2 regions of the Sphingomonas faeni genome follow, and region 2 is predicted to be linked to the other one. Evidence: riboswitches for the same ligand, from Rfam matches in the RefSeq annotation. Region 2 holds a riboswitch; the other holds the start of a gene.
What was found. A riboswitch is a leader RNA that binds a small molecule or an ion and turns the genes downstream of it on or off. The one in region 2 is predicted to bind cobalamin.

Region 1: another riboswitch for cobalamin. It lies ahead of QFZ54_RS05310 (HoxN/HupN/NixA family nickel/cobalt transporter); the one in region 2 lies ahead of QFZ54_RS10205 (TonB-dependent receptor plug domain-containing protein).

Annotation. Positions count from the first base shown of each region.
Region 1 is NZ_JAUSZF010000001.1:1,134,124-1,140,010, reverse strand. Features, by position in the region: gene QFZ54_RS05320 (alpha/beta hydrolase family protein) at 28-2,103, shown strand; gene QFZ54_RS05315 (S9 family peptidase) at 2,100-4,208, shown strand; cobalamin riboswitch at 4,282-4,498, shown strand; gene QFZ54_RS05310 (HoxN/HupN/NixA family nickel/cobalt transporter) at 4,681-5,730, shown strand.
Region 2 is NZ_JAUSZF010000001.1:2,199,524-2,205,410, forward strand. Features, by position in the region: gene QFZ54_RS10195 (FecCD family ABC transporter permease) at 1-945, opposite strand, end outside; gene QFZ54_RS10200 (ABC transporter substrate-binding protein) at 1,130-1,930, opposite strand; gene QFZ54_RS10205 (TonB-dependent receptor plug domain-containing protein) at 1,927-3,825, opposite strand; cobalamin riboswitch at 3,941-4,140, opposite strand; gene QFZ54_RS10210 (TonB-dependent receptor) at 4,464-5,887, opposite strand, start outside.

The DNA.
Region 1 (5,887 bases), 1.1 Mb from region 2:
GCGCGGTTCATTCGAAGGAGCCGTTCGTTGCGCTTGACCCTAGCTCTACTCTTGCTCGCGGCGACGCCGGCCTTTGCCCAACAGCAGCCGTCCGCGCCACTACCGGACGGTCCGACGCGCAGCTTCACCGGCAGCGACCTGTTCGGCCTGACGATCGCGGCGGACCCGCAGATCAGCCCGGACGGCAAGACGATCGTCTATGTCCGCCGCACCGGCGACGTGATGACCGACAGGATGCAGTCGTCGCTGTGGCTTATCGACGTCGCGAGCGGCCGCCAGACGCCGTTCGCGACGGATGGCAGCAGCCCGCGCTGGTCGCCGGACGGCGCGCGCATCGCCTATACCGCACGCGAGGGCGAAGGATCGCAGCTGTTCGTCCGCTGGATCGGCGGTGCGCAGAGCGCGCGCGTGACGAGCTTCCCCGGCGATCCGCAGGCGCTCGCCTGGTCGCCCGACGGCACCAAGCTCGCCTATATCGCAACGGTAGCAGGCGAGGGGACCAAGCTCGGCATGCAGCCACCTAAGCCCGAGGGCGCGAAATGGGCCGAGCCGCTGACGATCATCGATCGGGTCAACTACCGCAACGACGGGCCGGGCTATGTAAAGCCGGGCTACGACCATCTGTTCGTGGTGGGCGCGGACGGCGGCGCGGCAAGGCAGCTCACATACGGCAAGTTTGACGATGGCGGCCCGCTGTCATGGACGCCCGATGGCCGCAGCATCGTCTTCGCGGCGATCCGTGGGCCCGCCGCCGATCGGCAGGTGATGAACTCCGACGTGATCGCGGTCGATGCCACCAGCGGCGCGCTGCGGACGCTGACGACGCGCGACGGTCCCGACGCGCAGCCGCGCGTGTCGCCAGATGGCTCGAAGATCGCGTGGCTCGGCTTCGACGACAAGCGCCGCAGCTACGAGAACACAGAGCTGTATGTCGGCGACAGCGGTGCCGCGTCGCCGCGCTCCCTAACCGCCACGCTCGACCGCGGAATCGAGGACGCGGTGTGGGCCGCCGACGGCCGCAGCCTGTATGCGAGCTATGACGATCACGGCCAGCGCCGCGTTGCGCGCATCGGTATCGATGGCCGCGTCACGCCGCTGATCGACAATGTCGCGGGCGGCGGGCTCGACCGGCCCTATACCGGCGGCGAGTTCTCCGTCTCGAAGGGCGGCACCATCGCCTATACCGGCGGCGATGCGAGCGCACCCGCCGACGTCTGGGTGCTGGCGGGCGGGAAGCCGCGGCGGCTGACGACGCTCAACTCGGTGCTGACCGGATCGAAGGCCCTTGCGCCGGTCCGCAAGATCGCGGTGACCGCGCCAGATGGTCGGCCGATCGACGCTTGGCTCGCCACCCCGCCGGGACGCGTCGCAGGCCAGCGCGTACCGCTGATCCTCGAAATCCACGGCGGCCCGAACGCCGCCTACGGCCCCGGCTTCGCGACCGACATGCAGCTTTACGCCGCGGCCGGGTACGCCGTGCTCTGGACCAACCCGCGCGGTTCGACCTCCTATGGCGCCGAGTTCGCCAACCTGATCGACAAGACCTATCCGGCGGCCGATTACGACGACCTGATCGCCTCGGTCGATGCGGCGATCGCGGAGGGTACCGCCGATCCCGACAATCTGTTCGTGACCGGCGGCTCTGGCGGCGGGCTGCTGACCGCCTGGATCGTTGGCAAGACCGACCGGTTCAAGGCCGCCGCGACGCAGAAACCGGTGATCAACTGGATCAGCGAGGCGCTGACGATGGACAACACGCTGTTCACCTCGCGCTACTGGTTCACCAAGCTGCCGTGGGAGGATCCGATGAGCTATTGGAACCGCTCGCCGTTGAGCATCGTCGGCAACGTCAAGACACCGACGCTGGTGGTGGTCGGTGGCGACGATTTCCGGACGCCGGTGAGCGAATCCGAGCAATATTACGCGGCGCTCCAGATCCGCGGCGTGCCGACCGCGCTGGTGAAGGTGCCGGGCGCAAGCCACGGCGGCCTCGCCGCACGCCCGTCGCAATCCGCGGCCAAGGCGTCGGCGATCATCGCCTGGTTCGATCGATACCGGAAGCCGGCCACAGCAACTGCGGCAACACAGGGAGTCGCACAATGACGATACGGTACATGATGCTGGCCGGCGTGGCGCTGGTCTCGACGGCGGCGGTGGCGCAGGTCCAGCCCCCGCGCGTGGCGAAGAAGCCGTTCCAGGTGACGTCGCCCAATGGCGCGCGCGAGGACGACTATTACTGGCTGCGCGACGACACGCGGAAGAACCCCGAGATGCTCGCCTATCTTGCCGCCGAGAACGCCTATGCCGACGCGGAGCTCGCCTCGCTGAAGCCGCTCCAGGCCAAGCTTTACGAAGAGACCGTCTCGCATATCAAGCAGGACGACAGTTCGGCGCCGTATGCGAAGAACGGCTATTATTACGGCTCACGGTTCCAGACCGGCGCGGATTACCCGATCCTGGAGCGCCGCAAGGGCAGCCGCACCGCGCCCGCCGAAACGCTGTTCGACGAGCCGGCGATGGCGAAGGGCCACAGCTTCTTCGCGCTCAGCGACTGGGCGGTGAGCCCCGACAACGCCCGCGTCGCCTGGGCCGAAGACACCGTCGGCCGTCGCCAATACGTCCTCAAGGTGAAGGACCTCGCCACCGGTGCGGCGATCGCCGACACGCTCTCGAACATCGAGCCGAACGTCGTCTGGGCGGACGACAACAAGACCATTCTCTATGTCGAGAAGGACCCGGTGACGCTCCGGGGCTACCGCGTGAAGGCGCACGTCCTCGGCACACCCGCCGCCAGCGACCGGTTGCTGTACGAAGAAAAGGACGACACCTACTCGATGGGCGTCTCGCGCACCGCCGATGACAAGTTCGTCTGCATCGGCGTGAGCAGCACGGTCAGCGACGAGCAACGCTGCGCTGCCGCCGCCGCGCCAACCAGCTTCACGATCGTCGCCCCAAGGGCGCGCGAGTTCCGCTACGGCGCGGATCACATCGGCAACCGCTGGATCATCCGCACCAACAAGGACGCGAAGAACTACAAGCTCGTCACCGTCGCCGATGCCGATCTCGCCAAGGGAACGGCCGCATGGCGCGACCTGACGCCCGCCAGCGACACCGTCTTCATCGAGGGCTTCAAGCCCTTCGAAGGCTTCGTCGCGATCGACCAACGCGAGGGCGGCAACCGCATGATCCGCGTCCTGAACGATGCGGGCAAGTCGACTGCGGTCACCGCCGACGAACCCGCCTATCGCATGTCGCTCGACGTCAACGAGGAAATCGCAACGCCGTGGGTCCGCTACACCTATGGATCGCTAGTCACGCCGACCACCACCTACGAGGTCAACGCCAAAACCGGCGAGCGGCGCGCGCTGAAGGTCGCCCCGGTGCCGGGATACGACCCCGCAAAATACGTCACCGAACGCGTCTGGGCGCCCGCGCGAGACGGCACGCGGATCCCCGTATCGCTGGTCTACGCCAAGGGCACCAAGCGCGACGGCACCGCGCCGCTCTTCCAATACGCCTATGGCAGCTACGGCATCTCGAGCGACCCCGCCGTCGACCCTGGCCGCATAGACCTGCTCGATCGCGGCGTCGTCTACGCGATTGCGCATATCCGCGGCGGGCAGGAGATGGGCCGCGGCTGGTATGACGACGGCCACCTGCTCAACAAGAAGAACAGCTTCACCGACTTCATCGACGTCACCCGCTATCTCGTCGCGCAAAAATACGCCGCCAAGGACCGCGTCGCGGCGATGGGCGGCAGTGCGGGCGGGCTGCTGATGGGCGGCGTCGCGAACATGGCGCCGGCGGACTACAAACTGATCATCGCGCAGGTCCCGTTCGTCGACGTGGTTACGACGATGCTCGACGCGTCGATCCCGCTGACGACGTTCGAGTACGACGAATGGGGCAACCCCGCGCAGAAGGCGTCGTACGACTACATGCTGAGCTACTCGCCGTACGACAACGTCAAGGCGACGGCGTATCCGGCACTCTACGTCGGCACCGGGCTATGGGACAGCCAGGTGCAATATTACGAGCCGACCAAATGGGTCGCCAAGCTCCGCGAACTGAAGACCGACAAGAACCCGCTGCTGTTCCGCGTCAACATGGAGGCAGGGCACGGAGGCAAGTCCGGCCGCTTCGAACGCTATCGCCAGAATTCGGAATGGCAGGCGTTCATGCTGCAACAGCTGGGCGTCGCGAAATAGCACGCCCGTTGGCACGCCCGTTGGCACATTGGCGAAAGCAGGGTACCGATCGCGCGGGATGCGGCTTCCAGCCGTTTCCCGTGATCGCGTCGGTGCCCGGAAGGGCTTGATTGGGAATGCGGTGCGGACGGTTCGCCGTCCTATGCCGCGGCTGTCCCTGCAACTGTAAGCGGCGAGCGAGACGCACGAGCCCTCTACGCGAGGGCAGCCACTGGGCCGCAAAGCCTGGGAAGGCGTGCATCGAGCAACGACCCGCGAGCCAGGAGACCTGCCGGCGTCTGGTCGCTCTTGTCCCGGTCCAGGGGGTGGCCGAGGCACGGTGAACGCCGCCTGCGTGACACTGGCTGAGCGACGACCATGTGGCGGGGGCCGCATCGGCGTCGTGCGTCGGCCGCTCATGGCGTCCGGTCGTCGTATGTCCCGGCCGTTCGCGGCAGGCCCCGGTCCTCGTCGGACGCTGCGGGGTTTGTGCATGACGACTTCAACATTCGAGAGATCGACGCGGGTTTCGACCCGCAAGCGCATCGGCTGGCTGTTCGCAGGGCTGGTCGCGGCAAATATCGCCGCCTGGGGCTGGGCATTCTCGCTGTTCCACGCGCAGCCCCTCATGCTCGGCACGACCTTGCTCGCCTGGGGATTGGGCCTGCGTCACGCAGTCGACGCCGACCACATCGCCGCGATCGACAACGTAACCCGCAAACTCATGCAGGAAGGCCAGCGCCCGATCGCCGTCGGCTTCTGGTTCGCGATCGGCCATTCGGGGATCGTGCTCATCGCTGCCGTCGCGATCGCACTCACCGCCAGCGCACTGTCGCAGTTCGAGGCGTTCAAGCAGGTCGGCGGCGTGGTCGCGACGATGATCTCCGCGCTGTTCCTCTTCACGATCGCCGCGATGAACCTCATCATCCTCCGCTCGGTCTGGCGCACCTTCGGCCACGTCCGCGGCGGCGGCACCTATGTCGAGGAGGATCTCGACCTGCTGCTCGGCAGTCGCGGCCTGCTCGCGCGGCTGTTTCGCCCGATGTTCCGGCTGGTGACCCGAAGCTGGCACATGGCCCCGCTCGGCTTCCTGTTCGGCCTCGGCTTCGACACCGCCACGGAGGTCGCGATCCTCGGCCTTTCCGCGAGCCAGGCCGCCGACGGTCTGTCGATCGGCACCGTGCTCGTCCTCCCCGTGCTGTTCGCGACCGGCATGGCGCTGGTCGACACGGCGGACGGCGTCGTCATGCTAGGCGCGTACGAATGGGCGTTCGTGAAGCCGATCCGCAAGCTCTATTACAACATCACCATCACGCTGATCTCCGCCATAGTCGCGATCGCGATCGGAGGTATCGAGACGCTCGCGCTGCTCGGCGCAAAGCTCGGCCTGACCGGCGGCATCTGGGATCTGGCAGCCGCACTCGGCGAGAACTTCAACGGCCTCGGCTTCGCGATCATCGGCCTGTTCGTGCTGTGCTGGGTCCTGAGCTTCGCCATCTACCGCTGGAAACGCTTCGACGAGATCGAGGTGGTGCACGGGTAATATTACCTTCGTCATCCCGGGCTCGACCCGGGACCCAGAGCCAAGCACCGAATCGTGCGTGGCTCTGGGTCCTGACTTTCGTCAGGATGACGGAGGTGGAGTGCATTGGCACGCCCCCGGAATTCCTCTAACCCCACCCCGGAGGCTCGGTTCCACC
Region 2 (5,887 bases):
CCTGACAAGCAACCCGAGGAAGAACGGCGCGCCGATCATCGCCATCGCGACACCGAGCCGGACTTCGCCAGCGCCGGGCGCGAGCCGGACGAGGCTGTCGGCCGCCAGCACCAGCGCCGCACCACCGAGTGCGGAGGGCAACAACAATGCGCTCGGGCGGTGGCCGAAGATCGGTCGCAGCAGATGCGGCACGACGAGACCGACGAAGCCGATCACGCCGGTCACCGCGACGCCTGCACCGACGACGAGCCCTGTGCCCAGCACCACCAACAACCGGACGCGCCCCATCCGTATGCCGAGCGACCGCGCCGCGGCCTCACCCAGTGCCAGCGCATCGAGCGATCGACCGGTGAGCAACAGCAACACCGCGCCGACCACCATCGGCGGCAGCGCGAGCGTCACGTCGTCCCAGCCGCGATCGGTCAGCGCGCCCATGATCCAGTCGATCACCTCCGCGACCGCATAGGGGTTCGGCGCGATCGAGATCAGGAACGCGGTCATCGCGCCGGCGAGACTCGACAGCACCGTGCCCGCGAGGATGAAGGTGATCGCGCTCGGCGACCGCCATGTCAGCGCGGCGAGCAACGCGACCGCGCCGCCTGCACCCAGCATCGCGGCTGCGAAGATCGCGGGGCCGGAGCCCAACCCGAACACGATCGCCGCAACCGCTGCTAGCGCTGCGACCGACGACACACCGACGACTGCGGGGTCGGCTAGCGGGTTGCGGAGATAGCCCTGCAACACCGCCCCCGAGAGGCCAAGCGCCGCGCCGAGCGCGAGCCCCAGCACCGCACGCGGCAGGCGCAGTTCGAGGATGATCCACCAGCGCGGGTCGCTCGAGAACCAGGCGTCGAGCGGTACCCAGACTTTCCCGCAGCCGAGCGAGAGGCCGAATAGGAGGATCACCAGCAGGCCGAGGGTGACGAGTTTGACCGTGCGGGTCATCCCAACATCTCCTTACCTGCGTGCGCTCTACGCATAGCCACTTCCCCGGCGAAGGCCGGGGCCCAGATGGGAGACGATCGTGACTGCGGACAGCGCTCCATTACTCCAGCCTTGCCAACTGGGCCCCGGCCTTCGCCGGGGAGGAGCACGGATGGTGAACCGTTCGCAATTTCAAACGCTCGCATCACAGCCCCGCCCTTATCGCGGCAAGGCGTTCGAGAGCATGCGGGATCGTAGGCCCGCCGCAATTGATCAGGACGCGCGGAAAAACGGCTTGCGGCGTGGTCGGCAGCAGACGGCGGCGCAGCGCGGTACCGCGGCCGACGCGTTCGGGAGCGATCACGACGGCGGGCGGCTGAGTCACGATCGTCTCGGCAGACAACGTGCCGGTATGCGTCAGGCCATAGCTCGCGGCGGCATTACGGAAGCCGACGCGGGTCATCATCTCGTTCAGCAACGTGCTTCCCCCGGTCGCAAGATCGCCGCTGATGTAGAGCAGAGCGTTCGGCGAGGGTCCATTCGTGCGGCTCCAGCGCGTCACTGCACGATCGATCTCGGCATTGATCCGCGCGCCGCCCATCGGTGCGCCGGCAGCTTCCGAGATCTGGGTAACCTGCGCCTGGCTCTCGGCGATCGAGTCCGGGATGCCCACCAGAAGCGTCTTCAGACCGGCCCGCGCATACGCCGCCTGGGTCGCGGGCGGGGTGTAGGTGCTGGCGATGACCAGATCGGGGTGCAGCGCGATCACTTCCTCCGCAGTCCCGGCGATCCCGCGAAACCGCCGCGCGACGGCGATCGGGATCGAGGTCGCGGATGGGTCTTGCGAATAATGGCTGATCGCAGCGATTTGCGCGGGCGGCAGGATACGGATCAGCACCGCGTCCACGCACGGATTGGTCGAGACGATCCCCCCGCCGCCGCCCGATATGGGGGACTGTGCGCAGCCCCCGAGCAGGAGCGCGAGTAGGATCGCCCCGTGCCTCACTTCAGGCGCAACCGCACGCCGCCATAGGCCGCGCGGCCGTAATTGCCGTAGCCCGCGATCGTCTCGTACCGCGTGTCGGTCAGGTTATCGACGCGGCCATAGACCGCGAACCGCTCGCAGATCGGCAGTTCCGCACGCACGCCGGCCAGTGCATAGCCGTCGAGGCGCGTGGTGTTGCCGACGTCGTCGAAGCTGTCGCCGACCACCGTCACGGTGCCACCGACCGACAGGCCGAACGCGAACCGGTAATCGGCATTGACGCTCGCGGTCTGCTTGGGACGGCGCGCGAGGTCATTGCCGAAATCGTCGCCGACCGAGCGGTTCTCAGTGTCGATATAGCTGTAGTTCGCGGTCAGCGTCAGCGCATCGACCGGGCGCAGCGCGAGGGTGAATTCGACGCCGTCCGCTTCGGCACGCGCGACGTTGTCGTAGACGCCGAACGGACGGTTGGCGCAGATCGAACCGGGCGTCGTCAGCTCGCTCGGGCTGCAATCCCGGAAGTCGATCTGGTTGCGCGTGCGGCGATTGAAATAGGTAACGCCGACGCGGGCACGATTACCGAGAAACGCCTGTTCGACGCCGATATCGAAGTTGCGCGCGGTCTCCGGATCGAGGTCGCGATTCCCGTAGTCGGAGAAGAGCTGGTACAAGGTCGGTGCCTTGAAGCCTTCGCCGTAGCTTGCCCGGACGGTGGTGCCGGTGCGCAATGCCAGCGCGGCGTTCGCGCCGAACGTGGTGTGGCTGCCGAAATCGTCGTGATCGTCGTTGCGGACGCCGCCGGTGATCGTAAGGACGTCGAGCGGCTTGACGATCAGCTGGCCATACACGCTGGTGATCCCGGTATCCGCGAAGGTGAAGCCGTCGTTGAAGCGGCTGTCTTCGCGCTCGACGCCTGCAACGACGCGCACCTGGTCGAGTGGCCGGAAGTCACCCTGATATTCATAGCGCTCGCTACGGCCGCGACCGATGAACGACGGATCGTTACCAAAGCTCGGGTCGTAATTGTCGCGGTTGATATCGGCGATCGTGAACGCCACGCGGTTGTTGAACCGACCATCGGCGAGGTTCGCGTGCAGCCCGGCATAACCGTACGCCTCGCGCGTTTTCGAATATTCGGGGGTGTCGGCGAACACGTAATCGGGTGCCGGGAATCCGTCGATCGCAACACGGCTGTCCGCGAAATAGCCACGCAGGTCGAGGCCGATGCCCGGCGCGAACTCGACGCCGACCCGCCCGGTAGCGCCATATTGGCGATAGCCGTCGCGCTCGGTGCCGCTAGTCGCCGACGAGATGCCGTCGGTGCGCAAATATCCGCCGGTCAGCGATCCGGACACAGGACCCGACTTGCCCGACACGCCGGCGCTCGCGAACACGCTGTCGGCATAGCCGTATTCGGCGTTGGCGCGCGCCTGCACGCCTTCGGTCGGCGCGGCGGTGATGATGTTGACGACGCCGCCGATCGCCTGGCTGCCCCACGGCACCGAGTTCGGCCCGCGCAACACCTCGATCCGCTCGACCGAGCTCGACAGCAAATTGCCGAAGTTGAAGCCACCGCCGGTCGACGACGGATCGTTGACGCGGACGCCATCGATCACGACCAAGGTCTGGTCCGCCTCGGCGCCGCGGATGCGGACGCTGGTAAGCGCGCCGACCGTGCCGTTGCGGGTCACCGTGACGCCGGGCGTGGTCGCGAGCAGGTCGGATAGCACGGTGGTCTGCCGACGCTCGATTTCGGCACGGTCGATGACCGTTACCGCCTGGCCGATTTCGCTTAGCGGTTGCGCGGCGCGGGTCGCGGTGACGACGACTTCGGGGGCGTCGCTATCGGGACTAGTCTGGGAATGAGCAGGCGCTGCAATCGCCGCGGCGCTCAGCAGAAGGAAGAATTTCGTCATGGGGCACGTCCTGGCAGAACCGCCCGCGACCATTCGCGGGAGCGGCAGACGTCTCTCGCTCGAGGAAACCCGGCTGGACCGGAGCACTCGTCCGCGCCGGACACCCGCCCGCGCAGTGGATCGACCGTGAGAGGCAGGTCTCCTGGCTTCCGGGTCACCGCGCCCACCCCGCCTTCCCAGGTCGAAACCCAGTGGCATATCGGGGTGGCCGCTATCCGGTCACAGTTGCGGGTACAGCGCCGGTCTTGCGGACATATCCGCGCACCGACTTCCCTTTTGATCCCGTCGCCGGGAACCCTTCACGGTGGTGGCATTAGTCGCAGCGTATGCACGGGTCAACGCGGAGCCTACTCATCCTCCCCCGCCTGAGGGCGGGTAGCGCTGGGTCAGCAGGTTCACGGTCCATCGCACCACCCCGGCGAAGGCCGGGGCCCAATTGGGAGACGTCGATAGCGGAGCACGGTGGCTCGTTATTGCCACCTTTCCAATTGGGCCCCGGCCTTCGCCGGGGTGGTGGCGTGTTGGTCGGGACGTCGCTTTCCCTTCCTTATTCTCCCGCGAAGGCGGGAGCCCAGTCTGGGTCCCCGCCTTCGCGGGGAAACACGCTGCCTTCGTTTTATTGGCGGGGCGAGTTGAATTTACCGAAGCCCGTAGCGCAACCCTACCCAGATCGTCCGCGGCGTCGCGCGCTCGACGATGTTCGCGCCGCTGATGCCCGCCTCGACACGCTCGTTCAGGAAATTCTCCGCCCGGAACTCCGCAACCAGCGACCGCATGATCGGCAAAGCCGCATACGCATCCAGCGTGGTCGCCGGATCGAGCACCCGCGTATTCTGGTCGTCGTCGAACTGCTGTCCGATATGCCGCACCGTCAGCGACACCGCCGCCGCATCGCGCCGCCAGTCGACCGTTCCCGACACCTGATCGCGCGGCGTCTGCGCCGGTCGCAAGCCATCCAACGCGGCGGTGATCCCAGACCCTTCGACCGTCGAGTTCGTATGCGACCACGACGCCTGCATGCCGACCGGACCGGGCCGATATGACGCATCCAGCTCGAACCCATGCGCGCGGATCGCATCAAGGTTCTGGCGAACGCGGTAGGTTGCTACCCCCGGCAACACCTGTACCGGATTGGTCGTCGTGACGTTCGCCACGGCATCCTTCAGCCGGTTGTAGAAATACGTCGCGGCGATGCTCACCCCCGGCGCAGGCGTCAGCGTGACCCCGCCCTCGACGCCGGTCAGCCGCTCCGGCGACAGCAGCGCATTCGCCGCGGTCGCGTCGTTGCCGACCCGGAACGGCCGATACAGCTCATTGAGCGTCGGCAACCGCCACCCGCGATACCCGGCAACCCGCAGCGTAATCGCCTCGACCGGCTGGTACGCCACGCCCGCCCGGCCGGTGGTCTCGCTGCCGTCTCGATCCGCATACCGAAGATCGGTCAACGCAGCGCCGCCCACGAGCGGCCGTTCGGACAGATAGCCGCCATCGATCGACCACCAATCGACCCGTCCGCCAAGACTGAACGTGAAGTCGCCCGCCACCAGGCTCCCATCCGCGAACACGCCCGTCGTCGTCGTGCTCCCCCCAGCCTCGCGCCGCCGCGTCGGCGCCGCGTTGACGAAGGTATAAAGCTCCTGCGTCTTGCCGCTGACATCGCGAACATCCGCCCCGAGGCGAAGCGTAATGCTCTCGCCCAGCGGCGGCAGGACCTCGATCCGCCCGCCGAGCCCGGTCGCCGGCGTATTATATTGGTCGAGCGACTGGATCGCGGTCGTCCGCGCGGCATTGATGCTGTTGAAGCTGCTCGCGAACGCCCGCGTCTGCAGATACGCCAGCGCTGAATACCCCCAGCGCCCGCGCCCGATCAGCCGGACGCTCGCATCCGCCCCCTCACTCTTATTGTCGGTGAAGTCGCTCCCCCGGTCGCGCCGATCGGTGAACGCACTCGCATTCATCTGCAGTTCGGTCTTCGCGTCGATACCGACCACCGTCCGTAGCGCCCCCGACGCCTGCTCATATGGCGCCGGACGATCGACGATCCCGCGGCTCTCATCGACCG